Regions from separate parts of the Bacillus infantis NRRL B-14911 genome, predicted to be linked through region 3. Evidence: a T-box and tRNA genes for the amino acid it is inferred to sense, from the RefSeq annotation. Region 3 holds a T-box; the other regions hold tRNA genes.

Region 1 (7,204 bases), 240 kb from region 3:
CATAAAGGATGGTTTGGACCACATTTTTCATGATCCCGATTGTTAAATAATTGTCCTCATCTTTAGAAGACCTCAGGAAATTTAAGAAGCCGGGATTATTGTACAGAGACAATGTCAATCCATTCAGCTCATTCATATAGCTCTCCAGGTTGATTTTGCCCTGATAGAGAAGCTTGCTGTTTTCCTCTACAGCCTGATTTTTCAAAAACTCCTTCGTATGGAAGTAGGTAATGATAATCGATGTGCCGAAAGGAATGATTGTGATCAGCAGCAGCAGGACGATCAGTTTATTGCGGATACTGTTCTTAATCATAAATAGTCCTCCCCAGGCCCTGATAATGTAAGTATATATGGGACAGGGTGAGACATGCTAAAGATTTTTTCATTTATGGAAAATAAAAAGCATGCCTTGTTGCAGACATGCTTTTTATCCTGGCAGTGATCTCTGCTTTACTTTAAGTTATCCCAGGTTTTCTGGAACCTCTCTAGCAGAGTATCATAATCAATTTTACCTGCAGCATATTCCTGGATGCTAGCGGCGAATTCCTTGTTCGCTCCATCCGGCCATCTGAACCATGTCCACGGAATTGTTTTCTCTTCTTTGGAGTACTCAAGGATTGACTGGCCAAGATCGCCAAGACCTGATGCCTCAATATTGTCAAAAGCAGGGATGAAAGCAAATTCCTCGGTTAAATAGCGTTTACCTGTATCAGAAGATACCATCCATTCCAGGAACAATTTAGCTTCATCCAGGTGCTCGGAATTCTTATTCAGAACCCAGTTATTCGGGACCCCAACAGGGAGGCGGTCAGCATTTTTGTCATCTGAGATCGGAATCGGCAAAAAGCCCATATTCATATCAGGATTAACCTCATAGATCATATTTTCAGTCCAGTTCCCCTGCTGCAGCATGGCAGTCTGGCCTGCGGCAAATTGGGTGACCTGCGTGTTATAGTCAGTGGTCAATGGATTATCATTTCCAAAATTGATTTCTGTATCAAGCACTTCTTTAAACTGCTTGAATTGCTCATTATCTGTAAACTTCTCTGTACCATCATAAAGTCCTTCAATAAAGGCAATAGGATCTTCCTGTTGGGCAAAAGGGATATTCAGCAAGTGCTGCCCGATGACCCACCATTCCCCATATCCGGCTGAGAAAGGTGTAGTGCCGCTGTCCTTCAGTTTCTCAGCAGCATCCTTGAGCTCTGTAATATTGGCCGGAGGCTCCTTAATGCCTGCTTTCTCAAACAAATCTTTATTATAGACAAATCCGTATCCTTCAAGGTTGACCGGCATGCCATAAAGCTTGCCGTCTGTATCTGTCATCGGCACTTTGCCGATCGGGAGAAGATGCTCAACCCATGGCTCATTGGATAGGTCGGCCAGATGCTCCTTCCACAGTTCCAGTTCTTTAAAGCCGCCATTGTTGAAAATATCCGGCTGTTCGCCAGAAGCAAATTTCGCTTTCAGCGCAGCACCGTAATCGGCACCGCCGCCAACAGTTTCCAGCTTTACTTTGATATTGGGATGCTCGGCTTCGAACTCAGTGATCATCTCCTGAAGCTGGTCGGCAATTTCAACTTTAAATTGGAACAGGTTGAGAGTAACCGTCTCTTCCCCGGTATCCTTTGTCCCCTCTTTATCATCAGTTCCAGAAGTGCTTCCTGACGAACAGCCGGCCAAAATCCCGAATGTGAAAAGCAGGGACAGGCAAATAAGCAATAAGCGTTTCATTGTCATTGACCTCCTTGAATTCTATTTATATATCATTTTAGCGGTACATTCTAGCCGCCGCTAAAATTTGATATCTATTTGATGGAGCCTGATGCTATGCCTTTAATAATATGCTTCTGCAGGAACAGGAAGAAGATGATGACCGGCGTAATGCCAAGTACAAGCGCTGCCAGGCCCATATCCCACTGTTTTGTATATTGGGCAAAGAAGGAGCTGGTGGCGAGCGGGATTGTTCTCAGCTCGGCATCCTGCAGCACCAGGAGCGGAAGAAGGAAATCGTTCCAGATCCATAAGGTATTAAGGATGACAACCGTCACTGTAATCGGCTTTAAAAGCGGGAAAACGATCCTCCAAAAAACCCCGAACTGGCTGCACCCATCAATCAGCGCCGACTCTTCTATCTCCCTTGGAACCGTTTTGACAAATCCATGGTAAAGGAACAGGGAAAGAGGAACGCCAAACCCGAAATACATCATAATCAGTCCGGGAATGCTGTTCGTCATATTCAGGGCGCCTCCGAGCTTCATAAGCGGGATCATAACCGTCTGAAAGGGAATGACCATTGCTGAGACAAAAAGGATAAACAGAATCTTGCTGAAGCGCCCGGGAGTCCTCACCATTTTCCATGCAGCCATTGAACTGATGATTACCAGGCCAATATTGCTGAGCACAGTAATGATCAGTGAATTCCAGAATGCCCTTGGAAAATTAATGATTTCCCAAACCTTCGAATAATTAGCAAATAACACTTCCTTTGGAAAAGCAGCTGCATCCAATAAGATTTCAGCAAAGCTTTTGACTGAATTAACCGCCACAAAATAGAAGGGGATCAGAAAAATCAGCCCAAGAATGATGCCGATTATCTCCAGCAGAAACGTCCTTCCTGTATACTTGCGATTCATCAGGCTTCAACCTCCTTCCTTTTCGTCATAATTACCTGAACCGATGTAAACACGGCGACAATCAGAAAGAAAAGAATCGATTTGGCCGTCCCGAGACCATAGCGGTTATTTTGGAAAGCCTCCTGATAAATGTTGATGGCTACAGACTGTGTTGAATTAAACGGTCCCCCATTTGTAAGAGAAAGATTTAAATCAAAGATCTTAAAGGCCATTGATATAGTCAAAAAGAAACAAATAGTGAAAGCCGGAATGATCAGCGGTATAATGATGCGGGTAAGAAGCGTCCAGTTTGAAGCCCCGTCAATCCTTGCCGCCTCAAGAAGGGAATGGTCCACTCCCTGCAGGGCTGCGATATAAATCACCATCATATAGCCGCTCACCTGCCATGCAAACACAATGACAATTCCCCAAAATGCTGTAGTCTCATCCCCCAGCCAGGCAAGCTTGAAAAACGCCAGGCCAGTCAAATTTCCGATGGAAGCAAACGCTTTGACAAAGATAAACTGCCAGATGAACCCAAGCAGCAGTCCTCCAATTACATTCGGTATAAAGAAGACGGTTCTGAGAATATTCCGTGTCTTCAAGGCCGCGTTAAGTAGCAGGGCAAGTCCAAATCCAATTAAATTGCTGATAACTACTGAGGCCAGCATGAACTTGGTTGTAAACAAGAAAGATTGGAAAAAGTTCGGATCATCCTTGAAAATTTTGATATAGTTTTGCAGCCCGACCCATTCGACAGCTGAGCTTACACCATTCCATGAGGTAAAGGAATAATATAAACCCATAAGGAATGGTATCACCTGAATAAGGACAAAGAATAAAATGGCCGGTCCGGTAAAAGCCGCATAAATTAATATACTTCGAAGACGTGCTTTTCTTTTGCTTGTTCTCTTTGTTACAGCGTCCGCCTTTATGGGAGCCAACTCTGTTTTTGCATCCAATTTTACTCTCACCGCCTTTTGTAATCGCTTTCTTTTATTATAGGAGGCTATCAAATAAAAAGGGGCAACATAATTGACCAAAAGAGGGGGAAAATTTTGACTTCTTCATAGAGAAGAAAGACTGGCTGACATCTTACCGTAACCCACGGGTCATGCCTTATCGGGATCAAGACAAAGAAAAAACGCAATGCTTCGTTTTCTGAAAACGAAACACTGCGTTGATGAAATTATGTATGGAGCGGGTGATGGGAATCGAACCCACGACATCAGCTTGGAAGGCTGAGGTTTTACCATTAAACTACACCCGCATCGAAAATTGCTGAAATTTGTCGATGCCTTTTCAAAAATAAAAACAGGAAACCCTGTATAAAAAGAAAATGATACCGGTGGCCGGGGTCGAACCGGCACTCCAGAAGGAACACGATTTTGAGTCGTGCGCGTCTGCCAATTCCGCCACACCGGCATATCATTTAATTTATCGTTCATTCTCCATTTCCTGTAATTGGAATGGAGGCGGCAACCGGAATCGAACCGGTGATAAAGGTTTTGCAGACCTCTGCCTTACCTCTTGGCTATGCCGCCAGAACGTTTGGAGCGGAAGACGGGATTCGAACCCGCGACCCCCACCTTGGCAAGGTGATGTTCTACCACTGAACTACTTCCGCAAATGGCTGGGCTAGCTGGATTCGAACCAACGCATGACGGAGTCAAAGTCCGTTGCCTTACCGCTTGGCTATAGCCCAATAATATGATATGCATAGAATGCAATATTGTGATTAAAAAATGGGGCGACTGATGGGAATCGAACCCACGAATGTCGGAACCACAATCCGATGCGTTAACCACTTCGCCACAATCGCCATAATAAAATTGGCAGGGGTAGTAGGAATCGAACCCACACTGGAGGTTTTGGAGACCTCTGTTCTACCTTTAAACTATACCCCTGTATGAATGGTGGAGGGGGACGGATTCGAACCGCCGAACCCTGAGGGAGCGGATTTACAGTCCGCCGCGTTTAGCCACTTCGCTACCCCTCCACGTTAAGGTGGTGCCGGCTAGAGGACTTGAACCCCCAACCTACTGATTACAAGTCAGTTGCTCTACCAATTGAGCTAAACCGGCTTACAAACAATGGTGGCTCAGGACGGAATCGAACCGCCGACACAAGGATTTTCAGTCCTTTGCTCTACCGACTGAGCTACTGAGCCATAATAAAATTTTCATCCAAAACCTTTTATACTTTAAGTCCTTTGTTCGTCAGTTCTTACGAACTTCCTCACAGATTGCCGCAGGAGCTGTTCAATGAAGGTAGCAATCTGCTCTACCGACTGAGCTACTGAGCCTAATTAAATTTAAATGGCGGTCCCGACGGGAATCGAACCCGCGATCTCCTGCGTGACAGGCAGGCATGTTAACCGCTACACCACGGGACCATTTTATAAATTTGGGTCTTGATTATGCCCGAGAAGCCTGCAGGACTGACTCTTCCTCTTCCAGATGACTCAAGGAAGCAAATCCGTTGAGGCAACTCGCAGCATATTCATTGCAGTGTCGCTCGTCGCTACACCACAGGACCAGATTGCGGGGGCAGGATTTGAACCTGCGACCTTCGGGTTATGAGCCCGACGAGCTACCGGACTGCTCCACCCCGCGACAATAAAAAGTTATAATGGTGGAGGATGACGGGATCGAACCGCCGACCCTCTGCTTGTAAGGCAGATGCTCTCCCAGCTGAGCTAATCCTCCGAAATGGTGACCCCTACGGGATTCGAACCCGTGTTACCGCCGTGAAAGGGCGGTGTCTTAACCGCTTGACCAAGGGGCCATTATATAATTTAAATGGCGGAGAGCAAGGGATTTGAACCCTTGAGACAGCTATAAACCGCCTACACGATTTCCAATCGTGCTCCTTCGGCCACTCGGACAGCTCTCCATAATTGGCTCCGCAGGTAGGATTCGAACCTACGACCGTTCGGTTAACAGCCGAATGCTCTACCACTGAGCTACTGCGGAATGATAGTATATTAGAATACTTTCGCCCGGCAGCGTCCTACTCTCACAGGAGGAGAACCTCCAACTACCATCGGCGCTGAGAAGCTTAACTTCCGTGTTCGGTATGGGAACGGGTGTGACCTTCTCGCTATCGCCACCAGACTATTTTTTCAAGACAAGTATTATTATACCGTCTTTTTATTATTTTGCAAGAGAATTTTTAAATTTTATTCCCTCAAAACTAGATAATGCAGAAGAAGAATTACAAAGCAATCAAATGTGGTTAAGTCCTCGATCTATTAGTATCTGTCAGCTCCACGTGTCACCACGCTTCCACCTCAGACCTATCAACCTGATCATCTTTCAGGGATCTTACTAGCTTGACGCTATGGGAAATCTCATCTCGAGGGGGGCTTCATGCTTAGATGCTTTCAGCACTTATCCCTTCCGCACATAGCTACCCAGCGATGCCTTTGGCAAGACAACTGGTACACCAGCGGTGCGTCCATCCCGGTCCTCTCGTACTAAGGACAGCTCCTCTCAAATTTCCTGCGCCCACGACGGATAGGGACCGAACTGTCTCACGACGTTCTGAACCCAGCTCGCGTACCGCTTTAATGGGCGAACAGCCCAACCCTTGGGACCGACTACAGCCCCAGGATGCGATGAGCCGACATCGAGGTGCCAAACCTCCCCGTCGATGTGGACTCTTGGGGGAGATAAGCCTGTTATCCCCGGGGTAGCTTTTATCCGTTGAGCGATGGCCCTTCCATGCGGAACCACCGGATCACTAAGCCCGACTTTCGTCCCTGCTCGACTTGTAGGTCTCGCAGTCAAGCTCCCTTGTGCCTTTACACTCTGCGAATGATTTCCAACCATTCTGAGGGAACCTTTGGGCGCCTCCGTTACTTTTTAGGAGGCGACCGCCCCAGTCAAACTGCCCGCCTGACACTGTCTCCCGCCCCGATCAGGGGCGCGGGTTAGAATTTCAATACAGCCAGGGTAGTATCCCACCAATGCCTCCACCGAAGCTGGCGCTCCGGCTTCAAAGGCTCCTACCTATCCTGTACAAGCTGTACCAAAATTCAATATCAGGCTGCAGTAAAGCTCCACGGGGTCTTTCCGTCCTGTCGCGGGTAACCTGCATCTTCACAGGTACTATAATTTCACCGAGTCTCTCGTTGAGACAGTGCCCAGATCGTTACGCCTTTCGTGCGGGTCGGAACTTACCCGACAAGGAATTTCGCTACCTTAGGACCGTTATAGTTACGGCCGCCGTTTACTGGGGCTTCGATTCAGAGCTTCGCTTGCGCTAACCCCTCCTCTTAACCTTCCAGCACCGGGCAGGCGTCAGCCCCTATACTTCGCCTTGCGGCTTCGCAGAGACCTGTGTTTTTGCTAAACAGTCGCCTGGGCCTATTCACTGCGGCTTTTCCGGGCTATTCACCCTAAAAAGCACCCCTTCTCCCGAAGTTACGGGGTCATTTTGCCGAGTTCCTTAACGAGAGTTCTCTCGCTCACCTTAGGATTCTCTCCTCGCCTACCTGTGTCGGTTTGCGGTACGGGCACCTTTTCCCTCGCTAGAGGCTTTTCTTGGCAGTGTGGAATCAGGAACTTCGGTACTAAATTTCCCTC
Region 2 (7,204 bases), 630 kb from region 3:
CGGCGAGGGAAATTTAGTACCGAAGTTCCTGATTCCACACTGCCAAGAAAAGCCTCTAGCGAGGGAAAAGGTGCCCGTACCGCAAACCGACACAGGTAGGCGAGGAGAGAATCCTAAGGTGAGCGAGAGAACTCTCGTTAAGGAACTCGGCAAAATGACCCCGTAACTTCGGGAGAAGGGGTGCTTTTTAGGGTGAATAGCCCGGAAAAGCCGCAGTGAATAGGCCCAGGCGACTGTTTAGCAAAAACACAGGTCTCTGCGAAGCCGCAAGGCGAAGTATAGGGGCTGACGCCTGCCCGGTGCTGGAAGGTTAAGAGGAGGGGTTAGCGCAAGCGAAGCTCTGAATCGAAGCCCCAGTAAACGGCGGCCGTAACTATAACGGTCCTAAGGTAGCGAAATTCCTTGTCGGGTAAGTTCCGACCCGCACGAAAGGCGTAACGATCTGGGCACTGTCTCAACGAGAGACTCGGTGAAATTATAGTACCTGTGAAGATGCAGGTTACCCGCGACAGGACGGAAAGACCCCGTGGAGCTTTACTGCAGCCTGATATTGAATTTTGGTACAGCTTGTACAGGATAGGTAGGAGCCTTTGAAGCCGGAGCGCCAGCTTCGGTGGAGGCATTGGTGGGATACTACCCTGGCTGTATTGAAATTCTAACCCGCGCCCCTGATCGGGGCGGGAGACAGTGTCAGGCGGGCAGTTTGACTGGGGCGGTCGCCTCCTAAAAAGTAACGGAGGCGCCCAAAGGTTCCCTCAGAATGGTTGGAAATCATTCGCAGAGTGTAAAGGCACAAGGGAGCTTGACTGCGAGACCTACAAGTCGAGCAGGGACGAAAGTCGGGCTTAGTGATCCGGTGGTTCCGCATGGAAGGGCCATCGCTCAACGGATAAAAGCTACCCCGGGGATAACAGGCTTATCTCCCCCAAGAGTCCACATCGACGGGGAGGTTTGGCACCTCGATGTCGGCTCATCGCATCCTGGGGCTGTAGTCGGTCCCAAGGGTTGGGCTGTTCGCCCATTAAAGCGGTACGCGAGCTGGGTTCAGAACGTCGTGAGACAGTTCGGTCCCTATCCGTCGTGGGCGCAGGAAATTTGAGAGGAGCTGTCCTTAGTACGAGAGGACCGGGATGGACGCACCGCTGGTGTACCAGTTGTCTTGCCAAAGGCATCGCTGGGTAGCTATGTGCGGAAGGGATAAGTGCTGAAAGCATCTAAGCATGAAGCCCCCCTCGAGATGAGATTTCCCATAGCGTCAAGCTAGTAAGATCCCTGAAAGATGATCAGGTTGATAGGTCTGAGGTGGAAGCGTGGTGACACGTGGAGCTGACAGATACTAATAGATCGAGGACTTAACCACATTTGATTGCTTTGTAATTCTTCTTCTGCATTATCTAGTTTTGAGGGAATGAAATTTTTAAAAAAATCCCTTGCAAAACAAAAACAAGATGATATAATAATACTTGTCTTGAAAAATAGTCTGGTGGCGATAGCGAGAAGGTCACACCCGTTCCCATACCGAACACGGAAGTTAAGCTTCTCAGCGCCGATGGTAGTTGGGGGCTCTCCCCCTGTGAGAGTAGGACGCTGCCGGGCGAAACAAAAACATTCCGCAGTAGCTCAGTGGTAGAGCATTCGGCTGTTAACCGAACGGTCGCAGGTTCGAGTCCTGCCTGCGGAGCCATCCTTAATACCGCTTAAGGTATTGGGCTAATGCTTCCATAGCTCAGTAGGTAGAGTGCTTCCATGGTAAGGAAGAGGTCACCGGTTCGAGCCCGGTTGGAAGCTTATAGAGATCATAATTTCTTAAATTAATAGCAAGGCCCCTTGGTCAAGCGGTTAAGACACCGCCCTTTCACGGCGGTAACACGGGTTCGAATCCCGTAGGGGTCACCATTTGGAGGATTAGCTCAGCTGGGAGAGCATCTGCCTTACAAGCAGAGGGTCGGCGGTTCGATCCCGTCATCCTCCACCATATTTGCCGGTTTAGCTCAATTGGTAGAGCAACTGACTTGTAATCAGTAGGTTGGGGGTTCAAGTCCTCTAGCCGGCACCATTTCCTTTACTTATCTGTAATGGAATGTGGAGGGGTAGCGAAGTGGCTAAACGCGGCGGACTGTAAATCCGCTCCCTCCGGGTTCGGCGGTTCGAATCCGTCCCCCTCCACCATTTTGAATAAAAACTGCAGATTTGGACAATCTTATAAATGTCCTTTTTATTTTGACCGGCAGGTCATTGATCAATGGGCTATAGCCAAGCGGTAAGGCAACGGACTTTGACTCCGTCATGCGTTGGTTCGAATCCAGCTAGCCCAGCCATTTTTTGAGCCATTAGCTCAGTCGGTAGAGCATCTGACTTTTAATCAGAGGGTCGAAGGTTCGAGTCCTTCATGGCTCATCATAGCAGGGCAGGCCTTAGGTTTTATACCCTAAGGTTTGTCTTAATGAATGCGGAAGTAGTTCAGTGGTAGAACATCACCTTGCCAAGGTGGGGGTCGCGGGTTCGAATCCCGTCTTCCGCTCCAATATACGGGGCCTTAGCTCAGCTGGGAGAGCGCCTGCTTTGCACGCAGGAGGTCAGCGGTTCGATCCCGCTAGGCTCCACCATTACTACATACATCTTACCTTAAACTCTGCCGGGTTTAAGGTTTTTTTATGTTTAAAAATGTTATAACTTCTAACAGCTGTACATGAACATCGAATCTAAATCTGTAGCAGCTTGTGTTATCCGCGGGTGATCATGCCATTTTCGTTATAATTCATGCTGCCGATTCCCCAGGAATTTACCTCTATCTTTTTATCCTTTTGATTTTTCAGAAAAGTACGCATATATATGCATGATTTTGTCGAGTTGAGTCATTGCTTTGAAAGCGGTTAAAATGAAAGCAGAACAGGGGTGAAGGAGGAACATAGAGAGATGAAGAAACTATCGATTATCGGGATGCCGATGGATCTTGGGCAAATGAGGCGAGGTGTTGATATGGGGCCAAGTGCTATCCGCTATGCCGGTGTAAATGAACGTCTGAAATCTTTATTTGAGCACATTCATGATCTGGGTGATATAGCGATTGGACGCCCGGAGGTGGAGATAGATCCAGATACCAATCTGAGGAATCTTGAGCTTATTGCAGATAAGACCGGCCAGCTGGCAGAAAAGGTTGATGAAGTAATCAAGGGCGGTTCATTCCCTCTTGTGTTAGGCGGGGACCACAGCATTGCCATCGGGACGCTTGCAGGTGTGTCGCGGCACTATAAAAACCTCGGCGTCATCTGGTATGATGCCCATGGAGATCTGAATACAGCAGAAACATCGCCTTCCGGGAATATCCATGGCATGCCGCTGGCAGCTTCGCTGGGCATCGGCCATCCGCTTCTGACCGGGATTGGGGGCTACTCACCGAAGGTAAAGCCTGAGAACATCGTCATCATCGGAGCAAGGGCCCTGGATGAGGGTGAGAAAGAGCTTGTGAAGGAGAAGGGCATCAAAGTATATACAATGCATGAGATTGACAGGCTCGGGATGGCAAGAGTGATGGAAGAAGCAATTGAGTATCTGAGGGACCGGACTGATGGGGTTCATTTATCATTGGATCTGGACGGGCTGGATCCCAACGATGCACCAGGCGTGGGGACTCCAGTCATAGGAGGCATCAGCTACCGTGAAAGCCACCTGGCGATGGAAATGCTTGCAGAAGCGGAGCTGATCACTTCCGCTGAGTTCGTGGAGGTCAATCCGATCCTCGATGACAAGAATAAGACGGCATCTGTAGCCGTTGCGCTGATGGGATCGCTTTTCGGCGAAAAGCTCCTTTAAAGAAAGAAACAAAAAACGGTAACTTGATTTTTCAAGTTACCGTTTTTTGACCAGATGATTGTATTTGTTCAGCAATGAATCCAGCCTTGTACTGGCTTCAATTACATGATGGCTGGACAAAGAGGTACGGGAAGCCAGTTGGACCATTTCCTTGCGGCACTTTTCAATATCCTGCAACAGTTCTTGAATGCCCATTCAAAAAAACCTGCCTTTTCCTCAGCTTAATTAGTCCCTTTATACCCCATTTAAAACTTTTTAAACATGAAGAAGTAAATTTTTGTTAAAATAATAGTTATTGAGAAATTTTATATAAAAAACGAAACCTTTTCCGCTATCGATCCGTAATATCGTATAGCCGCATTAGAGCGGAGGTAAATAGAAATGGAAGCAATCGTAAAGAAAAGGATCAAACAGGTATTAAAAGGCGACCAGAATGCTTTTGGGGAAATTGTGGAAATTTATAAAGACAAGGTGTTCCAGCTTTGTTTCCGTATGCTCGGCAACCGCCATGAGGCGGAGGATATTGCACAGGAGGCTTTCCTGCGCGCATATGTTAATATTCAAAGCTTTAATATCGACCTGAAGTTTTCCACCTGGCTGTACAGAATCGCAACCAATTTATGCATTGACCGGATCAGGAAGAAAAAGCCCGACTATTTTCTGGATGCGGAGGTTGCCGGGACGGACGGATTGACGATGTATTCGCAGATTGCAGCGGATACCAGACTGCCCGAGGAAGATGTAGAGAGCCTGGAGCTTCAGGAAACCATTCAAAACGAAATTTCCAAGCTTCCTGAAAAATACAGGTCAGTAATTGTGCTGAAATATATCGAGGAGCTTTCTCTCAACGAAATAAGCGAGATTATGGACCTGCCGCTCGGGACGGTTAAGACCCGCATACACAGGGGCAGGGAAGCTTTAAGAAAGCAGCTGCGTCATGTGTAGAGATGAATGGCTATGCCATCTTCTTTTGCAAAAATGAATTCAGCTTATCATTTTAAGAGGGTGAGAACTTTGAAATGTCCAGCAGAGATTGTCGAGTATATGCACGAGTATCTAGATGAAGAGATCTCAGCCGAGCATGAACAGCAATTAAGGGAGCATTTGAGCAGCTGCGACGAATGCCGCTCTTATTTTCATGAATTAAAGAGAGCTATTGCACTAGTGCAAAGCACTTCACATATACAAGCTCCGTCAGGCTTCACAGCTGGTGTGATGGCGAAGCTTCCAAAAGAAAAGAAGCAGGTGGGCTTCCAGCGTTGGTTCAGGCATCATCCCCTGCTTACTGCTGCTTCCCTGTTCCTCATCCTTATGATGGGAAGTGTCGTCTCCACCTGGAATAAGGACCATAATTTTTCGGTCTCCAAACAGCCGAACCTGATCGTCCAGAATGACACGGTCATCGTACCGGAAGGTGAAGTAATCAAGGGTGATGTGATTGTCCGCAATGGCAAGATAAAAATCGAAGGCCAGGTCGATGGCGATGTGACCGTCATCAATGGAGAGCAGTATATGGCTTCTGCAGGCCAGGTGACTGGTGATATCAAGGAAGTGAATGAAGTGTTTGAGTGGCTCTGGTATCATATCAAGAGCCTTGGCAAAGATCTTGTGAATGTGTTCGATGAGAAAGAAAAAGAGCCTGCAGCAGGCTGATTGAATAGAGAGAGCAAATCCCTGTCAAACTAGAAATATCCGGCTGAGCCGATATTCATTTGGCAGGGATTTTCTTTTAGATGAATGAGAAGGCACGCCAAGAGCTTTGCAATATATCCCATGTCCATATCATTGGTTTTCAGAGTATTTATGATATAATATGTGAGTTACATACATTGAAAACAAAGCTTATGCTTTTTGGAAAAATATATTTGGAGGAAGGGATAATGTCGTTTGCAGATTTCTCAATTTTGAAATACCTGGCTAATATTGTTGACATTCTCCTTGTTTGGTACGTCATCTACAAACTGATCATGATTGTGAGGGGCACCAAGGCCGTACAGCTCTTGAAAGGGATTTTTGTCATTCTGATCGTCAAGGTGATCAGCGATAAATTCCAGCTGCAGACACTTGGCTGGATGATGGAACAGGTTCTGCTATGGGGGGTCCTGGCCATTATCATCATCTTCCAGCCTGAGCTCCGGAGGGCGCTTGAGCAGCTGGGGAGGGGAAGATTCTTTTCGAGAAGCAGCTCCCAGGAAGAAAATGAACAGGAAAAGATGGTGGATTCCATTACAAAGGCCGTTGATTATATGGCTAAACGCCGGATTGGCGCCCTGATTTCGATTGAGCGAGAAACAGGGATGGGCGATTATATAGAAACAGGCATTCAGCTGAATTCAAAAATATCATCAGAGCTCCTGATCAATATTTTCATCCCGAATACACCTCTTCATGACGGGGCGGTCATTATCCAGAGGAACTGTGTGGAAGCTGCAGCCTGCTATCTGCCGCTGTCTGAGAGTCCGTTCATTTCTAAGGAACTTGGCACAAGGCACAGGGCCGCCCTGGGAATCAGTGAGGTCACAGACAGCCTTACCATCGTTGTATCTGAAGAAACGGGAAGCGTCTCACTGACTAAAAACGGTGAGCTTCATAGAAGCCTGAGCTCTGAGGCATTCAAGGAGCTCCTATCCAATGAATTGATTGTCAGCCAGAAGGCGAAACAGTCTTCTTCAGCCCGCTGGAATTGGAGGGGGAAGAAAAATGGATAAGCTGATTGATAAGCTGGTGGACAACAGGTGGTTCATGAAAGCTGTGGCCCTTGTTCTGGCTTTGCTCCTTTTTGATGCTGTCTATGATGGATCCGACAAATCGGGCGAGGTTAATGTTCCCGGGGATCAGGACACTGAGCTTATTGAAGATGTCCCGGTCAAATCCTATTATGATACCGATAATCTTGTCGTCACCGGAGTTCCGGATACTGTAGATGTGAGGGTGTCAGGGCCGAAAAGCCATGTCCAGATCGCCAAGACGCAGCGGGACTTTGAAGTATATGTAAATTTATCTGATGCTGAAGTTGGCGAAAAGCAGGTCCGGATCCTTGTAAGGGACATTTCGGATCGCCTCGATGTAACAGTCGATCCGTTATATGCTACAGTCTCTATCCAGGAGAAAGTAACGAAGGAGTTCAAGGTAGAGCCTGAATTCAACCAGTCCCTGCTTGGAGACGGATTCACATCCGGAGCACCATCTGTTAAGCCTGAAACTGTTAAAATAACGGGTGCCAAGGACGTAGTCGACCGCATCAGCTATGTGAAGGCAGCTCTCGATGTCAAAGGTCCGATAGAGGAATCTGTCACAGGAGCTGCAAGCATCAGGGTGCTCGACAGGGATATGAATAAGCTGAATGTAGCTGTCGATCCAGAGACGGTAGAGGTTACCGTGTCTGTGAAAA
Region 3 (7,204 bases):
TCATTGCGCTTCCCACTGATCAAGGAAAGCCTGTTCATAACTGCGTTTTTTCCAAAGCTAAAAGTCGTCCATAATTTTTACTAGGCCGCCGGTACGGGCTGACTCCACAGCTGCCGCTGCAATTCCCTGGGTTCGGCAGGCATCCAAATAGTCCGTTTTAATCCCGGAGGCGTACCCTGTCTTAATCGCATGAATAAAAGCTCTTGCTTCAAGTATGTATGGGATTTCTTGATCCTTCCACTCTGTTATTATCCCATTCTCCCTTTTTGTCAGCCTTTCCTGATCAAGCTGGAGAATGCCCCAACCTGCACTGGCATCCGTTCTGGCTTTCACTGCCCAATAATAATAATCACCGTCCCCAAAAAGACAGCACAGGCTGTTGCAATCAGCCTCCAGTGGAATCTTTCTTCAGAGGCCAACAGCATCCTGGCCAGGAAAATCGTAATGATCGGCTCAATAGCCGCTATGGTACTGACATACGATACATGAGTATAAAGAAGGGACACGAAAAAAGAGACTTGGGCAAACCCTGTCACAATGCCGGCTGCCACAAAATAGAGATTGATATTTTTAAAGTTCCATGCCAATGTCAGCTTCAGCTGCTTTCTGCCAATTTCCATCAAAATAAACACGAGCAGGGCGAATACGGAGCCAATCAATGATCCTAAGACTGCATCAGAATCATACAGAATTCCTAATTTTCTCAGCCCCTGGCCAATGCCAAAGCAGATGGCCGCAGCAATCGCCAGCATGAACCCCGATTTATCCTCTCGTTCCGCATGGTCTTCTGCTGAGCGGAAGTCAAATCGTTCCTGCAGAAAGAGGGAGGTCAGGATGACGAGGATTCCAGTCCCGGCAAGAAGAGAAATGGTTTCTCCTAGTAAAAGAACGGCCATGATAATGGTGAATACCGGGGCAGCATTTTTCAGTGCGGCCGCCCTGGAGGAGCCTATTTTTCGAATACCGGCAAACAGAAGAGTCCTGCCTAAAAATACCGTACAAAATCCTGCCAGCATATAAAAAAAGACACCAATCCAGCTAACAGGCGCCATCTCTTTTTCCCCAAAAAGAAACATCGATCCGTATATCCCCGTCACGGTCAGTACACAAATGAACAGAGACAGGAAACTGCCATTATCCTGCGGGGATTTTCTCATCCCAAGCTGGATGAATATATAGTTGAAAGAATAAGCTATGGCACAGAAAACGGCTAAAATAACCCCCATGCTGTCACTTCCCCTTCCCGCATTTAGGCTCTCAATGCTTCCATTGTATTTCGGTTCTCTAAAATGGTTCTGGATTTCTGCTGCCGGCTTACTGGAATCCCAAATGAAAAAGCCTGTCCGCTAAAGGAATAGCAGACAGGCTTTTTAAAATGATTTAGAGGTAAATTAAAATTCAGCATTCCCCGGAGTACGCGGGAATGGGATAACATCACGGATGTTCTTCATGCCTGTGAGGTACATGATCAGGCGCTCAAAGCCGATTCCGTAGCCGGAGTGCTTGGTTTCTCCATACTTGCGGAGCTCAAGATACCACCAGTAGTCCTTCAGGTCCATGCCCATCTCAGTGATTCTTTCTTTAAGGAGCTCTTCCCTCTCCTCACGCTGGCTTCCGCCGATCAGCTCGCCGATTTCAGGAACAAGCAGGTCTGCAGCGGCAACGGTTTTGCCATCATCATTCGCTCTCATATAGAAAGCCTTGATATCTTTTGGATAGTCTGTGACAAAGACAGGACGCTTATAAATGACTTCACTCAGGTAGCGCTCATGCTCTGTCTGCAGGTCTGCACCCCATTCAGGCTGATATTCGAACTTCTCGCCTGACTCTTTAAGCTGCTCGATTGCATCCGTGTAAGTCACGCGTGCATAGTCAGTATTCAGCGCTGTGTTCAGCCTTTCGATAAGAGTTTTATCGATAAAGCTGTTGAAGAATGTAATTTCCTCAGGAGCTTCGTTCAGCACATACTGAATGACATGCTTAATCATCGCTTCTGCCAGGTCAAGGATATCCGGCAGCTCAGCGAATGCCACTTCCGGTTCAACCATCCAGAACTCAGCCGCATGGCGGGTTGTGTTAGAGTTTTCTGCACGGAAAGTCGGCCCGAATGTATACACCTTCTGGAAAGCAAGAGCGAATGCTTCTGCTGATAGCTGCCCGCTGACGGTCAGATTGGCTTCTCCATTGAAGAAGTCCTTGCTGAAATCCACGTCGCCTTCATCCGTTTTAGGAACATTATTCATGTCCATCGTTGTCACACGGAACATCTCGCCGGCACCCTCCGTATCACTGCCTGTGATGACTGGAGTTTGAGCGTAAATAAAGCCTTTTTCCTGGAAGAAGTTATGGATGGCATAAGAAGCCAGAGACCTGATCCGGAAAACAGCTGAATACGTATTCGTGCGCGGACGCAGATGGGCAATCGTCCTCAGGTATTCAAAAGAGTGCTTCTTCTTTTGCAGCGGATAGTCTGAATTTGATTTACCCTCAATCGTAATCTGTTCAGCTTTCATTTCAAATGGCTGCTTCATGTCAGGCGTCAGAACGATGGAACCTTCTATAGAAACAGTAGAGCTGATGGCCGCTTTTGTGATGTCTTTAAAATTCGGCAGCTCGTCACCGTAAACGACCTGGACATTTTTAAGAAAAGTGCCGTCATTGACTTCAAGGAAGCCGAAAGTCTTTGAATCGCGGGACGTACGGACCCAGCCGGTTATACGCACCTTCTCATTCAAATGGGCTTCAGGATCTCTGTACAGCTCTTTAACAGTTGCTTTAATCATGATTGATCCTCCTAAAAAAATAATGTTCATAAAAAAAAGCCTACGTCCCCCTAAAAGGGACGAAAGGCTTTGCTTCCGCGGTACCACCCACATTGCCGCAAAATGCGGCCAGCTTATCAATTCCGGCAGATAACGTCCCGGACACGTCTAAGCCTACTCAGTGAGCCTTTTCGGTTAGAACTCAGAGGTGTTCTTCGCTCATGCATCCTCATCAGGCTCACACCACCCCTGACTCGCTTTAGATTACAGCACCAGCTACTCTTCCTCATCATCGATTTCGTTTGTTTAGTTCAACACCATATATATTAATCGAAGAGCGGGATAGTTTCAACTGGGATATTGGCTGCAGGGCAGATTAATCTCTTCATTAAGCATTATTGCCGAAAGTTTGAGGGGATAAACAGCTTGAGGAGCGGGTTTCTTGGGTTGGTTGGTGGGCCAGGGGGTCAGGTCCCTTGGCTCCGTTTTGGGCCAGGGGGTCTGTCCCCTTGGCTCTGTCCTTGGCTCCGTTTTGGGCCAGGGGTCTGTCCCCTTGGCTCCCTTACTCGCGGTAATGGCATGAATGAGCAGGGGCACATAAATTTCCAGAATGCTATAATAATAGAAAAAGCCAAAAGGATGCTCACATTGAAATCTTTAAAAATGAAGGCCTTCACCTGGATTGAATCCCTTAATGATCAATACTCAATTAACAGCTTTACTGGTAATCATGCCGCTTATTTTAAGCTTGATGGATTTGCCGATGAACCAGAGGTTTATATCCGTTTTACCGATGCTGGTCTGGACTTTGGATATGAAGCTGTACAATGGAATGGACCTATTCCGGCTCCGGTGCCTGGCATTTATACAAAACATTCTTTATCCTGGAAGGAAGTTCAATCCTTGAACAGAGAAGAGCAGCAGGACGTGATGCTTGAACTGCTGCTTAAGACTATTAACACCAGAAAAAGGCAATATCGAAAGTGTCAGTTTTGCGGTGAAAAGGTTGCCAAGGAGCATCGGTTTGACAATGATACATGCCATGGCTGCGCATCGCGGCAATTTGGGGTTGTTTACTAGATTTAATGGAGATGTACAATATACTACTTTACCAATGATTTGAGGTGCCCCAATGTGGAATCTAACAACTCAAGCAAAAGAAGCATTCTTAAAGCATAACCTCCTCTCCATTCCTGAGACAGACTCTGACTGGGAAAGCACCTTGAGAGAAGCCAAGGAAGAAGGAGAAGATCTCCCTGCCCGCCTGAAAGAGGAACTGGAGGATATAAAAGCTGAGCTGCTGACTGTGCTCCCGAGCCGCTTTGTTCCTTATCTTGAAAATGGAACGCTCAATCAGCCTTCCCTGCCAAAATCGGTCCGGGAGGAATATATTCAATGGATGCGTAATAGTGACAGGGAGTTTGAACAGGTTTTGGATGCCGCATACGAGCAGACAACACAGGCTGCTGCCCATTTATCACCTGCTGTCCAGGAAGTTTTCACAGATAGCCTCCATGATGCCATCATAGAGCGGATTGAGCGGGAGAATGGCAATCTTCATCTTTATATCAATACAGAGAGCGGTTTTTCCACCAAGCCTTATATTCACATTACTTTCCATGATATCACTGAAGAAGAAGCCGCTGAGCAGCTGCAGACCGGCCAATGGCTGATATACTATGAGCTGCAGAAAACGGCTGCGGGCTTTGCCTTCCGTGTTCTGTTTGAATGCCCGGATGCCCAGTGGACCATTTATATGAAGGATTTGACTGTGCAGTATTTTTATAGGCCGGTGCTTTATACAAGATTAAAAGATGAAGGAAAATTAGAAGATATGCTGCTTGGGGAATATATCGCACAGCTGCCGCAGGGTCAGCGCTATTGGCTGGCTGCGCCTGACTTTATAAGCGAGATTAGCAGCTTGGAGGAATCCGTTCTTCTAGCAGATGGAAAGCTGGAAGTAAACCAAATAAACGCAGTGGTTACAACCTCAAGCGGGCAATACACCTACCCTTTGGAGGAATATAATCCGATCGGCTTCATCTACACTGACATTGATGAAGACCCCTACGCACACTTAAAGGAGCCGGTCCCGCCGGAAGAGCTGGAAGCTGCCATTTTCAGCGGGATCCCTGAACAGCAGGTCCGCGCCTGGAATACGATGTACACCAGTCCTGAAGAGCATGCGGAGACGATCAATCTTATCATGGAGAAGCTGGAGTTTACCGAAGAAAATGAAATGATGCTGTTCGTTTATGCAAATCATTTTTATAAAGCTGGGGTTTTGACTGAAGATAATATGAAAAAGTACGGAGAATTGATTGATCATGAATAGGAGCCTTGCCCCGCAATATTGGGGGCATGGCTTTTTTTACACCAGCCGGATACCATTCTCCCGCAGCAAATCACTCAAAGCCGGCCGCACATTCCCATTCCGGCCCACCACCCGTGTTGCCGCTGCCAAAGAATTCAGGACAGCTTCTTCCGTTGCATCGCCTGCCGCCCTGAAGGCCAGATCGATATCCTCTTCATGTATTATAGAAAAGGTCAGGCGATCTGCCGGTTTTTCATGAGGGATTTTCGCAGCAGTCGAAAACCCGATGACAACCTCGCCGCTTCCCGTCCCGATGATTGACCCCGTCCGGGACAATCCTGTAACCGTCCTTTTAATAATTCGATTTAGCTGCCTCTCTGACACAGGCAGATCTGTAGCCACAATGATGATAACTGAACCTTTATCCTGCTCCTCCTTAGCTTGGATAGCCTCACTCAGCTCTACCCCGACCGCTTTCCCATTCACCCGCAGATCCTTTAAACCGCCGAAATTCGTCAGCACGAGAACGCCCAATGTATATGTCCCATGGTCCATCTCCATTACCCTTGAAGCTGTCCCGATCCCGCCCTTCAGCGAATAGCAAAGCATGCCGGTCCCGGCTCCAGCCGTTCCCTCTTCCACCTCGGCCGAGGCATTCTGCAGTGCCTGGAAAACATGCTCCCGCTCTATAAACCCAGCCCTGATATCATTCAAAAACATATCATTGCATTCACACACCACCGGATTTACCGTTCCAGTCGTCCGGCCGATTTCGGGATTAGACTCCAGCATATACTGAATCAAAGCATCTGCCGCTGTACCGATGCCGAGCGTGTTGGTCAGGATGATCGGGGATTCAAGCGTACCCAGCTCATTGATCTGAATTGTTCCCATACTCTTCCCAAACCCGTTGATCACATGGGTTGCGGCGATCAGCTTTTCTTTAAAAAGATTCCCCGGATGCGGCACAATCGCTGTGACACCGGTTTGTTTGGCACCATCGCTCAGCGTCGTATGCCCCACGGTTACGCCTTCCACATCTGTGATGCTATTGCGCGGACCTGTCTGAAGGGTTCCTATTTTTACTCCATAGTCTCTGATTCTTTTTTTGGCAGGCATTTTTATCCTCCATTTTTGCGAAGAAAGGCATCTCTCTCCCATCTGTTAGGATAGATTCAGGCACCTTTTTTCGTTCTTTTATGCTGATACATATGGTTATCCGCTTCAACAAATAAGCGTTCCATTACGCCTCGGGAATTTTCACTGAACGCAAAGCCTATTGATAGGTTGATTTTGACTTCCTGGCTGCTTTCATTATACCTGCTAATCTCTTCAGCTAGCTTTTCGGCCAGTAACTCCACCTGTTCTTTTTCCTTTTTTAAAAGAATGACGGCAAATTCATCTCCTCCAATCCTGGAAACATAAGCATCCTCTGTAAAAAAGCGTTCTAATAGATGTGCTGTTTCTTTAATTAGAAAATCCCCTGTTTTGTGTCCGTGGTTGTCATTTAAACATTTCAGACCGTCCAAATCACACAAAATGATGGCTGCAGCTGTATCCTCACGTTCATTATATTTCTCCATCATTTGCTCGAAGAATTCACGGTTATATATGTCTGTCAACGCATCATGGGCGATTCGATATGTCAATGTCTCCTCCAGCTTTTTTCTCTCATCGATATTCCGCACCACTCCTTGAAGAGCAACCAGCACCCCATTTTCATATATGGGAGTCGCATACTCTTCAAACCATCGATAGTTGCCGTCTTTATCTTTCCAGCGCTGAACGATTGCTTGATTGAAATCCACCTGTCCATGGACTTTTTTTTGGAGAATATCCATATCCTCCGGGTGAATATCCCTGAAGGCAACACCAGCGTCCTGATAGGCATCCGCATTGGATCCTTCGCCGAAAAAGCATTCAGCTGAAGGACCAAGATATTTGAATTGCAGCTCCGGATAGACTTGGCAATAATAAAGAAAATCCTTGGTGTTTTCGATCACATGCATATAGCTTTCATGATTTTTAAAAGAGTCCGTTTCTTTCTTTTTCCATCTTCTGAAAACATAAATCACACTCAATAAAACAGTCAGTGCCCCTAATCCAAAACCTTGTGCAAATTGTATGT
Region 4 (7,204 bases), 1.9 Mb from region 3:
GCCGTGCCTGTATACCACTTGACCTCTGAAGATTCGGCATATGGCGGCAAAACGGTTACCCCTCCGTTCATTCTGTCCAAATCCCAGGCGCTTCCTATGCCGATATAAGAATTAAGTACAAGAGGCTGATATTGGGTCAGGACCCCGACTGTATCAATCCCTGAATTTGTGCAATTGCTCAAGGTGAAATCAATGATCCTGTATTTGCCTCCAAATGGTACAGCTGGCTTTGCAAGATTCTCAGTCAGAGAGTTAAGCCTTGATCCTTTTCCCCCTGCCAGCAGCATGGCCACACATTTTGTCTTTGCCATTCCCTTTCCTCTCCTTTCTATGTTTAACAGGACGCAGAATAGTAATACCAAACGGCGGGATAGCCATTTGAATTGAATAAGGCCGGCCGTGGTATTCCAGTTCTTCTGTTTTGACTACTTTTTTGTTGATCCAGCCGGATCCCCCATATTCTTCCTTATCGCTGTTGAATATTTCCCTGTAGCTTCCGGCATGCGGGACTCCGATCCTGAAATTCCGATACGGGTCGGCTGTAAAGTTGCATACTGCAATGAGGTGTTCACCCTCGGCAGCACTGAAGCGGACGAAAGAGAAAATCGATTGTTCCCGGTTATCTGCATCAATCCACTCAAAGCCTTCCTGGACATGGTCCAGTTCAAATAGGGGCCTGGACCTCCTGTAAAGCCGTATCAAATCCTTTGTATACCTGTTTGCTTTCTGGTGCATTTCATAATCCAGCAGATTCCAGTCAAGCTCTTCTGAATCTTTCCATTCTGAAAATTGGGCGATTTCAAAGCCCATAAACAGCAGTTTCTTACCTGGATGTGCCATCATATAGCCCAGGAGCAGCCGGAACTGGGCAAACTTTCTCCAATAATCTCCAGGCATTTTATTGAGGAGAGACTTCTTTCCATGTACAACTTCATCATGGGAGAGAGGCAATATAAAGTTTTCCTTGAAAGCGTATAAGAGTGAAAATGTAATATTGCCATGCTTTCCAGACCTCGCCTCTGGACTGGTTTCCATATATGCCAGTACGTCATTCATCCAGCCCATATTCCATTTGTAATGAAAGCCCAGGCCGCCATAATGGGCAGGAGAGGTCACCTGAGGGAGATTGGATGAATCTTCAGCTGCTAAAAAAATGGAGGGATCATATTGCCTGATAGTGCTGTTGAGCTTGCGGAGGAATTCAATTCCATACGGATTCTGATGCTGTTCATGGGAATTGGGCCAATAAATAATATTAGAAACTGCATCCATTCTGAACCCGTCTATATGATAGGTTTCCAGCCAGAATAATGCATTGGAGATTAAAAAGCTCTGCACTTCATTTCGGCCCAGGTCAAAGTTTGAAGTGCCCCATACATAATTCTCCCTATCCTTCTCGTTCTTATATTCAAAGAGATGGGTTCCGTCGAATTTATAGAGTCCATGGGCATCTTTGCAAAAGTGGCCGGGAACCCAGTCCAGGATGACACCGATGTTATGCTGGTGGCATTGATCGACAAAATACATGAAATCCTGCGGCTTCCCATACCGGCTGGTCGGAGAAAAATACCCTGTCCCCTGATAGCCCCAGGAGGCATCGAGCGGATGCTCGACAAGAGGGAGCAATTCTACATGTGTGAAACCATGTTCAAGGACATAAGGCACAATTTCATCCGCCAGCTCCCTGTAATTCAGCAGACTGTTGCCATTATTCCGTTTCCACGTTCCGGCATGCATTTCATAGATGACTGCCGGTTCTGCAAAGGTATTTTTCTTCATCCTTCCTTTCAGCCATGACTGGTCATTCCATTTATAGCCTTCAAGCGGCCATACAACTGAAGCTGTGCCTGGCCTTTTCTCTGAATAGAAGGCATATGGATCAGCTTTGTGCAGCCTGGTGCCTTCTTGTGTCAATATTTCATACTTATAGAGGCAGCCTGCCAAATCCTTCTCAATTACTATGTGCCATACCCCTTCATTATTCATTCTATGTAATTTGAAATCATCCCCATTCCAGCTGTTAAAGTCCCCTACAACCCTGACTTCCTTGGCGTTAGGAGCCCATACAGCGAACCTGGTTAGGGTCTTGCCATCTTCAAATATTACGTGGGCACCAAAAAGACGGTGGCTGTCAAAAAGGGTGCCTTCATGAAATAAATGCATCTGATAGTCGGTGGGTAACATCGTTTTCACAGCCATCCTTCTTTCCAACAGATTTTAGTTCATTGACATTCTTTTTTATATTCGTGTTCAATGTAAAAATACCTTGTAAAAATAAATTAAATTTTTCGATATTTTCTCTTATAATTCGATTATTTTTGTAAAATAGAAATGGTTCTAGCGGGAATTGCCTATAATAAGCATATGTTTTTATGAAGGGTGGAATGAAGATGGCAAATCAGGAAGAAGAATTTCTCCTGCGGGAGAGAGAGGCTGCTGAAGAAAAACTGCCGCTGTTCGGTCCTGCAGATGGAAAAATCCTGGCGACAGGAGATATGTTCCGGGGGCCTTATACAGGAGTTGTTTCGGATATAGATCTAAATAATCCGGGAAACCGGCTGCAAAACAATGAAGAGCTTCCAGATTAAGCATCAAGCAAATGCTTAAAAGAAAATAATGCATACAAAAAAGCTGCCAGCATGATGCTGACAGCTTTTTTGTATGACCCCTACGGGATTCGAACCCGTGTTACCGCCGTGAAAGGGCGGTGTCTTAACCGCTTGACCAAGGGGCCTTATGGCGGAGAAGGAGGGATTTGAACCCTCGCGCCGGTTGCCCGACCTACACCCTTAGCAGGGGCGCCTCTTCAGCCACTTGAGTACTTCCCCATAGATTGGCTCCGCAGGCAGGACTCGAACCTGCGACCGTTCGGTTAACAGCCGAATGCTCTACCACTGAGCTACTGCGGAATGGTGGGCCTAAATGGACTCGAACCATCGACCTCACGCTTATCAGGCGTGCGCTCTAACCAGCTGAGCTATAGGCCCACTTTGGAGCGGGTGATGGGAATCGAACCCACGACATCAGCTTGGAAGGCTGAGGTTTTACCATTAAACTACACCCGCAATTTTATGGGGCGACTGATGGGAATCGAACCCACGAATGTCGGAACCACAATCCGATGCGTTAACCACTTCGCCACAATCGCCACTGTTCAATGCTATTAGATAAAATAATAAATGGTGGCTCAGGACGGAATCGAACCGCCGACACAAGGATTTTCAGTCCTTTGCTCTACCGACTGAGCTACTGAGCCACAATAAAATTCACTTCCTAAACCTTGTATGGTTTAAGTCCTTTGTTCATCAATTCTCACGGACTTCCTTACAGATTGCCGCAGAAGCTTTTCAGATAAGGTATCAAACTGCTCTACCGACTGAGCTGCTGAGCTATACTGGATATGGATTGTACAAGTGAAAATGGCGGTCCCGACGGGAATCGAACCCGCGATCTCCTGCGTGACAGGCAGGCATGTTAACCGCTACACCACGGGACCAGTATTGCGGGGGCAGGATTTGAACCTGCGACCTTCGGGTTATGAGCCCGACGAGCTACCGGACTGCTCCACCCCGCGACGATAAAAATCATTCAAAAATATAATGGAGGAGGTAGAGGGATTCGAACCCCCGCGCGGTGTTACCCGCCTGTCGGTTTTCAAGACCGATCCCTTCAGCCAGACTTGGGTATACCTCCATATTTCAAGTAAATGGTGGACCTTGTAGGACTCGAACCTACGACCGGACGGTTATGAGCCGTCTGCTCTAACCAGCTGAGCTAAAGGTCCTTAATTTGGTAGCGGCGGAGGGGATCGAACCCCCGACCTCACGGGTATGAACCGTACGCTCTAGCCAGCTGAGCTACACCGCCAAATCAAGTATTTTTTATAAGGTTATATGGTGGAGCCTAGCGGGATCGAACCGCTGACCTCCTGCGTGCAAAGCAGGCGCTCTCCCAGCTGAGCTAAGGCCCCATATTAATTTTAAAATGGTCGGGAAGACAGGATTCGAACCTGCGACCCCTTGGTCCCAAACCAAGTGCTCTACCAAGCTGAGCTACTCCCCGTCATGTAAATGATAAGCGTCGAATCTCTTCAGTGCTTCCTTATTCACATCATCCTGCAATAGCAGTCAGGTGTTCACTCGTTGGCTTATATTCTGGCTTTCATTACATAAATAGTATGGCGCGCCCGAAAGGAGTCGAACCCATAACCTTCTGATCCGTAGTCAGACGCTCTATCCAATTGAGCTACGGGCGCATAGTTAAAATAAAATTAATGGTGCCGAGGACCGGAATCGAACCGGTACGGTAGTCACCTACCGCAGGATTTTAAGTCCTGTGCGTCTGCCAGTTCCGCCACCCCGGCAATCTCTGGAGCGGAAGACGGGATTCGAACCCGCGACCCCCACCTTGGCAAGGTGATGTTCTACCACTGAACTACTTCCGCATATAAAATTGGTGCGGGTGAAGGGAGTCGAACCCCCACGCCTTGCGGCGCCAGATCCTAAGTCTGGTGCGTCTGCCAATTCCGCCACACCCGCATAATTCATTACTAGAGATTGAATGGTGAGCCATGAAGGACTCGAACCTTCGACCCTCTGATTAAAAGTCAGATGCTCTACCGACTGAGCTAATGGCTCATTTGAAACTGGTGCCGGCTAGAGGACTTGAACCCCCAACCTACTGATTACAAGTCAGTTGCTCTACCAATTGAGCTAAACCGGCAATTATGGTGGAGGATGACGGGATCGAACCGCCGACCCTCTGCTTGTAAGGCAGATGCTCTCCCAGCTGAGCTAATCCTCCATATTAAAGCCCGGCAGCGTCCTACTCTCACAGGAGGAGAACCTCCAACTACCATCGGCGCTGAGAAGCTTAACTTCCGTGTTCGGTATGGGAACGGGTGTGACCTTCTCGCTATCGCCACCAGACTATTTTTTCAAGACAAGTATTATTATATCATCTTGTTTTTGTTTTGCAAGGGATTTTTTAAAATTTTTATTCCCTCAAAACTAGATAATGCAGAAGAAGAATTACAAAGCAATCAAATGTGGTTAAGTCCTCGATCTATTAGTATCTGTCAGCTCCACGTGTCACCACGCTTCCACCTCAGACCTATCAACCTGATCATCTTTCAGGGATCTTACTAGCTTGACGCTATGGGAAATCTCATCTCGAGGGGGGCTTCATGCTTAGATGCTTTCAGCACTTATCCCTTCCGCACATAGCTACCCAGCGATGCCTTTGGCAAGACAACTGGTACACCAGCGGTGCGTCCATCCCGGTCCTCTCGTACTAAGGACAGCTCCTCTCAAATTTCCTGCGCCCACGACGGATAGGGACCGAACTGTCTCACGACGTTCTGAACCCAGCTCGCGTACCGCTTTAATGGGCGAACAGCCCAACCCTTGGGACCGACTACAGCCCCAGGATGCGATGAGCCGACATCGAGGTGCCAAACCTCCCCGTCGATGTGGACTCTTGGGGGAGATAAGCCTGTTATCCCCGGGGTAGCTTTTATCCGTTGAGCGATGGCCCTTCCATGCGGAACCACCGGATCACTAAGCCCGACTTTCGTCCCTGCTCGACTTGTAGGTCTCGCAGTCAAGCTCCCTTGTGCCTTTACACTCTGCGAATGATTTCCAACCATTCTGAGGGAACCTTTGGGCGCCTCCGTTACTTTTTAGGAGGCGACCGCCCCAGTCAAACTGCCCGCCTGACACTGTCTCCCGCCCCGATCAGGGGCGCGGGTTAGAATTTCAATACAGCCAGGGTAGTATCCCACCAATGCCTCCACCGAAGCTGGCGCTCCGGCTTCAAAGGCTCCTACCTATCCTGTACAAGCTGTACCAAAATTCAATATCAGGCTGCAGTAAAGCTCCACGGGGTCTTTCCGTCCTGTCGCGGGTAACCTGCATCTTCACAGGTACTATAATTTCACCGAGTCTCTCGTTGAGACAGTGCCCAGATCGTTACGCCTTTCGTGCGGGTCGGAACTTACCCGACAAGGAATTTCGCTACCTTAGGACCGTTATAGTTACGGCCGCCGTTTACTGGGGCTTCGATTCAGAGCTTCGCTTGCGCTAACCCCTCCTCTTAACCTTCCAGCACCGGGCAGGCGTCAGCCCCTATACTTCGCCTTGCGGCTTCGCAGAGACCTGTGTTTTTGCTAAACAGTCGCCTGGGCCTATTCACTGCGGCTTTTCCGGGCTATTCACCCTAAAAAGCACCCCTTCTCCCGAAGTTACGGGGTCATTTTGCCGAGTTCCTTAACGAGAGTTCTCTCGCTCACCTTAGGATTCTCTCCTCGCCTACCTGTGTCGGTTTGCGGTACGGGCACCTTTTCCCTCGCTAGAGGCTTTTCTTGGCAGTGTGGAATCAGGAACTTCGGTACTAAATTTCCCTCGCCGTCACAGCTCAGCCTGATGCAAACGGGATTTGCCTCGTTTGCAGCCTAACTGCTTGGACGCGCATATCCAACAGCGCGCTTACCCTATCCTCCTGCGTCCCCCCATTGCTCAAACGGTAAAGAGGTGGTACAGGAATATCAACCTGTTGTCCATCGCCTACGCCTTTCGGCCTCGGCTTAGGTCCCGACTAACCCTGAGCGGACGAGCCTTCCTCAGGAAACCTTAGGCATTCGGTGGATGGGATTCTCACCCATCTTTCGCTACTCATACCGGCATTCTCACTTCTAAGCGCTCCACCAGTCCTTGCGGTCTGACTTCGATGCACTTAGAACGCTCTCCTACCGCGGACACCTGATGGTGTCCACCCACAGCTTCGGTGATACGTTTAGCCCCGGTACATTTTCGGCGCGGAGTCACTCGACCAGTGAGCTATTACGCACTCTTTAAATGGTGGCTGCTTCTAAGCCAACATCCTGGTTGTCTAAGCAACTCCACATCCTTTTCCACTTAACGTATACTTTGGGACCTTAGCTGGTGGTCTGGGCTGTTTCCCTTTTGACTACGGATCTTATCACTCGCAGTCTGACTCCCATGGATAAGTCTTTGGCATTCGGAGTTTGTCTGAATTCGGTAACCCGATGGGGGCCCCTAGTCCAAACAGTGCTCTACCTCCAAGACTCTTACAACATGAGGCTAGCCCTAAAGCTATTTCGGAGAGAACCAGCTATCTCCAAGTTCGATTGGAATTTCTCCGCTACCCACACCTCATCCCCGCACTTTTCAACGTGCGTGGGTTC

Evidence for each region. A T-box is a leader RNA that pairs with one kind of tRNA and senses whether it is charged. The one in region 3 lies ahead of asnS (asparagine--tRNA ligase), so its partner is inferred to be a tRNA-Asn.
Region 1: it has a tRNA-Asn gene. The T-box ahead of asnS (asparagine--tRNA ligase) is inferred to sense a tRNA for this amino acid. The anticodon was not compared.
Region 2: it has a tRNA-Asn gene. The T-box ahead of asnS (asparagine--tRNA ligase) is inferred to sense a tRNA for this amino acid. The anticodon was not compared.
Region 4: it has a tRNA-Asn gene. The T-box ahead of asnS (asparagine--tRNA ligase) is inferred to sense a tRNA for this amino acid. The anticodon was not compared.

The regions. Positions count from the first base shown of each region.
Region 1 covers NC_022524.1:1,037,480-1,044,683, reverse strand. Annotated here, with positions in the region: gene N288_RS05550 (cache domain-containing sensor histidine kinase) at 1-313, opposite strand, end outside; gene N288_RS05545 (ABC transporter substrate-binding protein) at 451-1,734, opposite strand; gene N288_RS05540 (carbohydrate ABC transporter permease) at 1,809-2,636, opposite strand; gene N288_RS05535 (carbohydrate ABC transporter permease) at 2,636-3,577, opposite strand; tRNA gene N288_RS05530 (tRNA-Gly) at 3,812-3,885, opposite strand; tRNA gene N288_RS05525 (tRNA-Leu) at 3,959-4,040, opposite strand; tRNA gene N288_RS05520 (tRNA-Cys) at 4,086-4,159, opposite strand; tRNA gene N288_RS05515 (tRNA-Gly) at 4,168-4,242, opposite strand; tRNA gene N288_RS05510 (tRNA-Gln) at 4,246-4,320, opposite strand; tRNA gene N288_RS05505 (tRNA-His) at 4,362-4,437, opposite strand; tRNA gene N288_RS05500 (tRNA-Trp) at 4,449-4,522, opposite strand; tRNA gene N288_RS05495 (tRNA-Tyr) at 4,530-4,614, opposite strand; tRNA gene N288_RS05490 (tRNA-Thr) at 4,624-4,699, opposite strand; tRNA gene N288_RS05485 (tRNA-Phe) at 4,710-4,785, opposite strand; tRNA gene N288_RS05480 (tRNA-Asp) at 4,935-5,010, opposite strand; tRNA gene N288_RS05475 (tRNA-Met) at 5,157-5,230, opposite strand; tRNA gene N288_RS05470 (tRNA-Val) at 5,248-5,323, opposite strand; tRNA gene N288_RS05465 (tRNA-Glu) at 5,328-5,402, opposite strand; tRNA gene N288_RS05460 (tRNA-Ser) at 5,418-5,510, opposite strand; tRNA gene N288_RS05455 (tRNA-Asn) at 5,516-5,590, opposite strand; rRNA gene rrf (5S ribosomal RNA) at 5,615-5,731, opposite strand; rRNA gene N288_RS05445 (23S ribosomal RNA) at 5,849-7,204, opposite strand, start outside.
Region 2 covers NC_022524.1:170,043-177,246, forward strand. Annotated here, with positions in the region: rRNA gene N288_RS00950 (23S ribosomal RNA) at 1-1,360, shown strand, start outside; rRNA gene rrf (5S ribosomal RNA) at 1,480-1,596, shown strand; tRNA gene N288_RS00960 (tRNA-Asn) at 1,610-1,684, shown strand; tRNA gene N288_RS00965 (tRNA-Thr) at 1,716-1,788, shown strand; tRNA gene N288_RS00970 (tRNA-Glu) at 1,822-1,896, shown strand; tRNA gene N288_RS00975 (tRNA-Val) at 1,900-1,975, shown strand; tRNA gene N288_RS00980 (tRNA-Thr) at 1,981-2,056, shown strand; tRNA gene N288_RS00985 (tRNA-Tyr) at 2,085-2,169, shown strand; tRNA gene N288_RS00990 (tRNA-Gln) at 2,244-2,318, shown strand; tRNA gene N288_RS00995 (tRNA-Lys) at 2,325-2,397, shown strand; tRNA gene N288_RS01000 (tRNA-Gly) at 2,450-2,524, shown strand; tRNA gene N288_RS01005 (tRNA-Ala) at 2,531-2,606, shown strand; gene rocF (arginase) at 2,917-3,813, shown strand; gene N288_RS24465 (aspartyl-phosphate phosphatase Spo0E family protein) at 3,850-4,008, opposite strand; gene sigW (RNA polymerase sigma factor SigW) at 4,195-4,758, shown strand; gene N288_RS01020 (anti-sigma factor family protein) at 4,828-5,466, shown strand; gene cdaA (diadenylate cyclase CdaA) at 5,694-6,521, shown strand; gene N288_RS01030 (CdaR family protein) at 6,514-7,204, shown strand, end outside.
Region 3 covers NC_022524.1:798,619-805,822, reverse strand. Annotated here, with positions in the region: gene N288_RS04250 (hypothetical protein) at 58-333, opposite strand; gene N288_RS04245 (DMT family transporter) at 330-1,226, opposite strand; gene asnS (asparagine--tRNA ligase) at 1,392-2,783, opposite strand; T-box leader at 2,836-3,064, opposite strand; gene N288_RS24235 (hypothetical protein) at 3,411-3,842, shown strand; gene N288_RS04230 (DUF4085 domain-containing protein) at 3,895-5,097, shown strand; gene N288_RS04225 (DmpA family aminopeptidase) at 5,134-6,195, opposite strand; gene N288_RS04220 (sensor domain-containing diguanylate cyclase) at 6,252-7,204, opposite strand, start outside.
Region 4 covers NC_022524.1:3,776,064-3,783,267, forward strand. Annotated here, with positions in the region: gene N288_RS18995 (glucose-1-phosphate adenylyltransferase) at 1-311, opposite strand, end outside; gene glgB (1,4-alpha-glucan branching protein GlgB) at 253-2,199, opposite strand; gene N288_RS19005 (hypothetical protein) at 2,391-2,588, shown strand; tRNA gene N288_RS19010 (tRNA-Glu) at 2,663-2,734, opposite strand; tRNA gene N288_RS19015 (tRNA-Ser) at 2,738-2,828, opposite strand; tRNA gene N288_RS19020 (tRNA-Asn) at 2,835-2,909, opposite strand; tRNA gene N288_RS19025 (tRNA-Ile) at 2,911-2,987, opposite strand; tRNA gene N288_RS19030 (tRNA-Gly) at 2,992-3,065, opposite strand; tRNA gene N288_RS19035 (tRNA-His) at 3,073-3,148, opposite strand; tRNA gene N288_RS19040 (tRNA-Phe) at 3,181-3,256, opposite strand; tRNA gene N288_RS19045 (tRNA-Asp) at 3,421-3,496, opposite strand; tRNA gene N288_RS19050 (tRNA-Met) at 3,501-3,574, opposite strand; tRNA gene N288_RS19055 (tRNA-Ser) at 3,601-3,693, opposite strand; tRNA gene N288_RS19060 (tRNA-Ile) at 3,708-3,784, opposite strand; tRNA gene N288_RS19065 (tRNA-Met) at 3,791-3,867, opposite strand; tRNA gene N288_RS19070 (tRNA-Ala) at 3,895-3,970, opposite strand; tRNA gene N288_RS19075 (tRNA-Pro) at 3,986-4,062, opposite strand; tRNA gene N288_RS19080 (tRNA-Arg) at 4,179-4,255, opposite strand; tRNA gene N288_RS19085 (tRNA-Leu) at 4,275-4,363, opposite strand; tRNA gene N288_RS19090 (tRNA-Gly) at 4,370-4,444, opposite strand; tRNA gene N288_RS19095 (tRNA-Leu) at 4,454-4,538, opposite strand; tRNA gene N288_RS19100 (tRNA-Lys) at 4,562-4,637, opposite strand; tRNA gene N288_RS19105 (tRNA-Thr) at 4,647-4,722, opposite strand; tRNA gene N288_RS19110 (tRNA-Val) at 4,728-4,803, opposite strand; rRNA gene rrf (5S ribosomal RNA) at 4,812-4,928, opposite strand; rRNA gene N288_RS19120 (23S ribosomal RNA) at 5,048-7,204, opposite strand, start outside.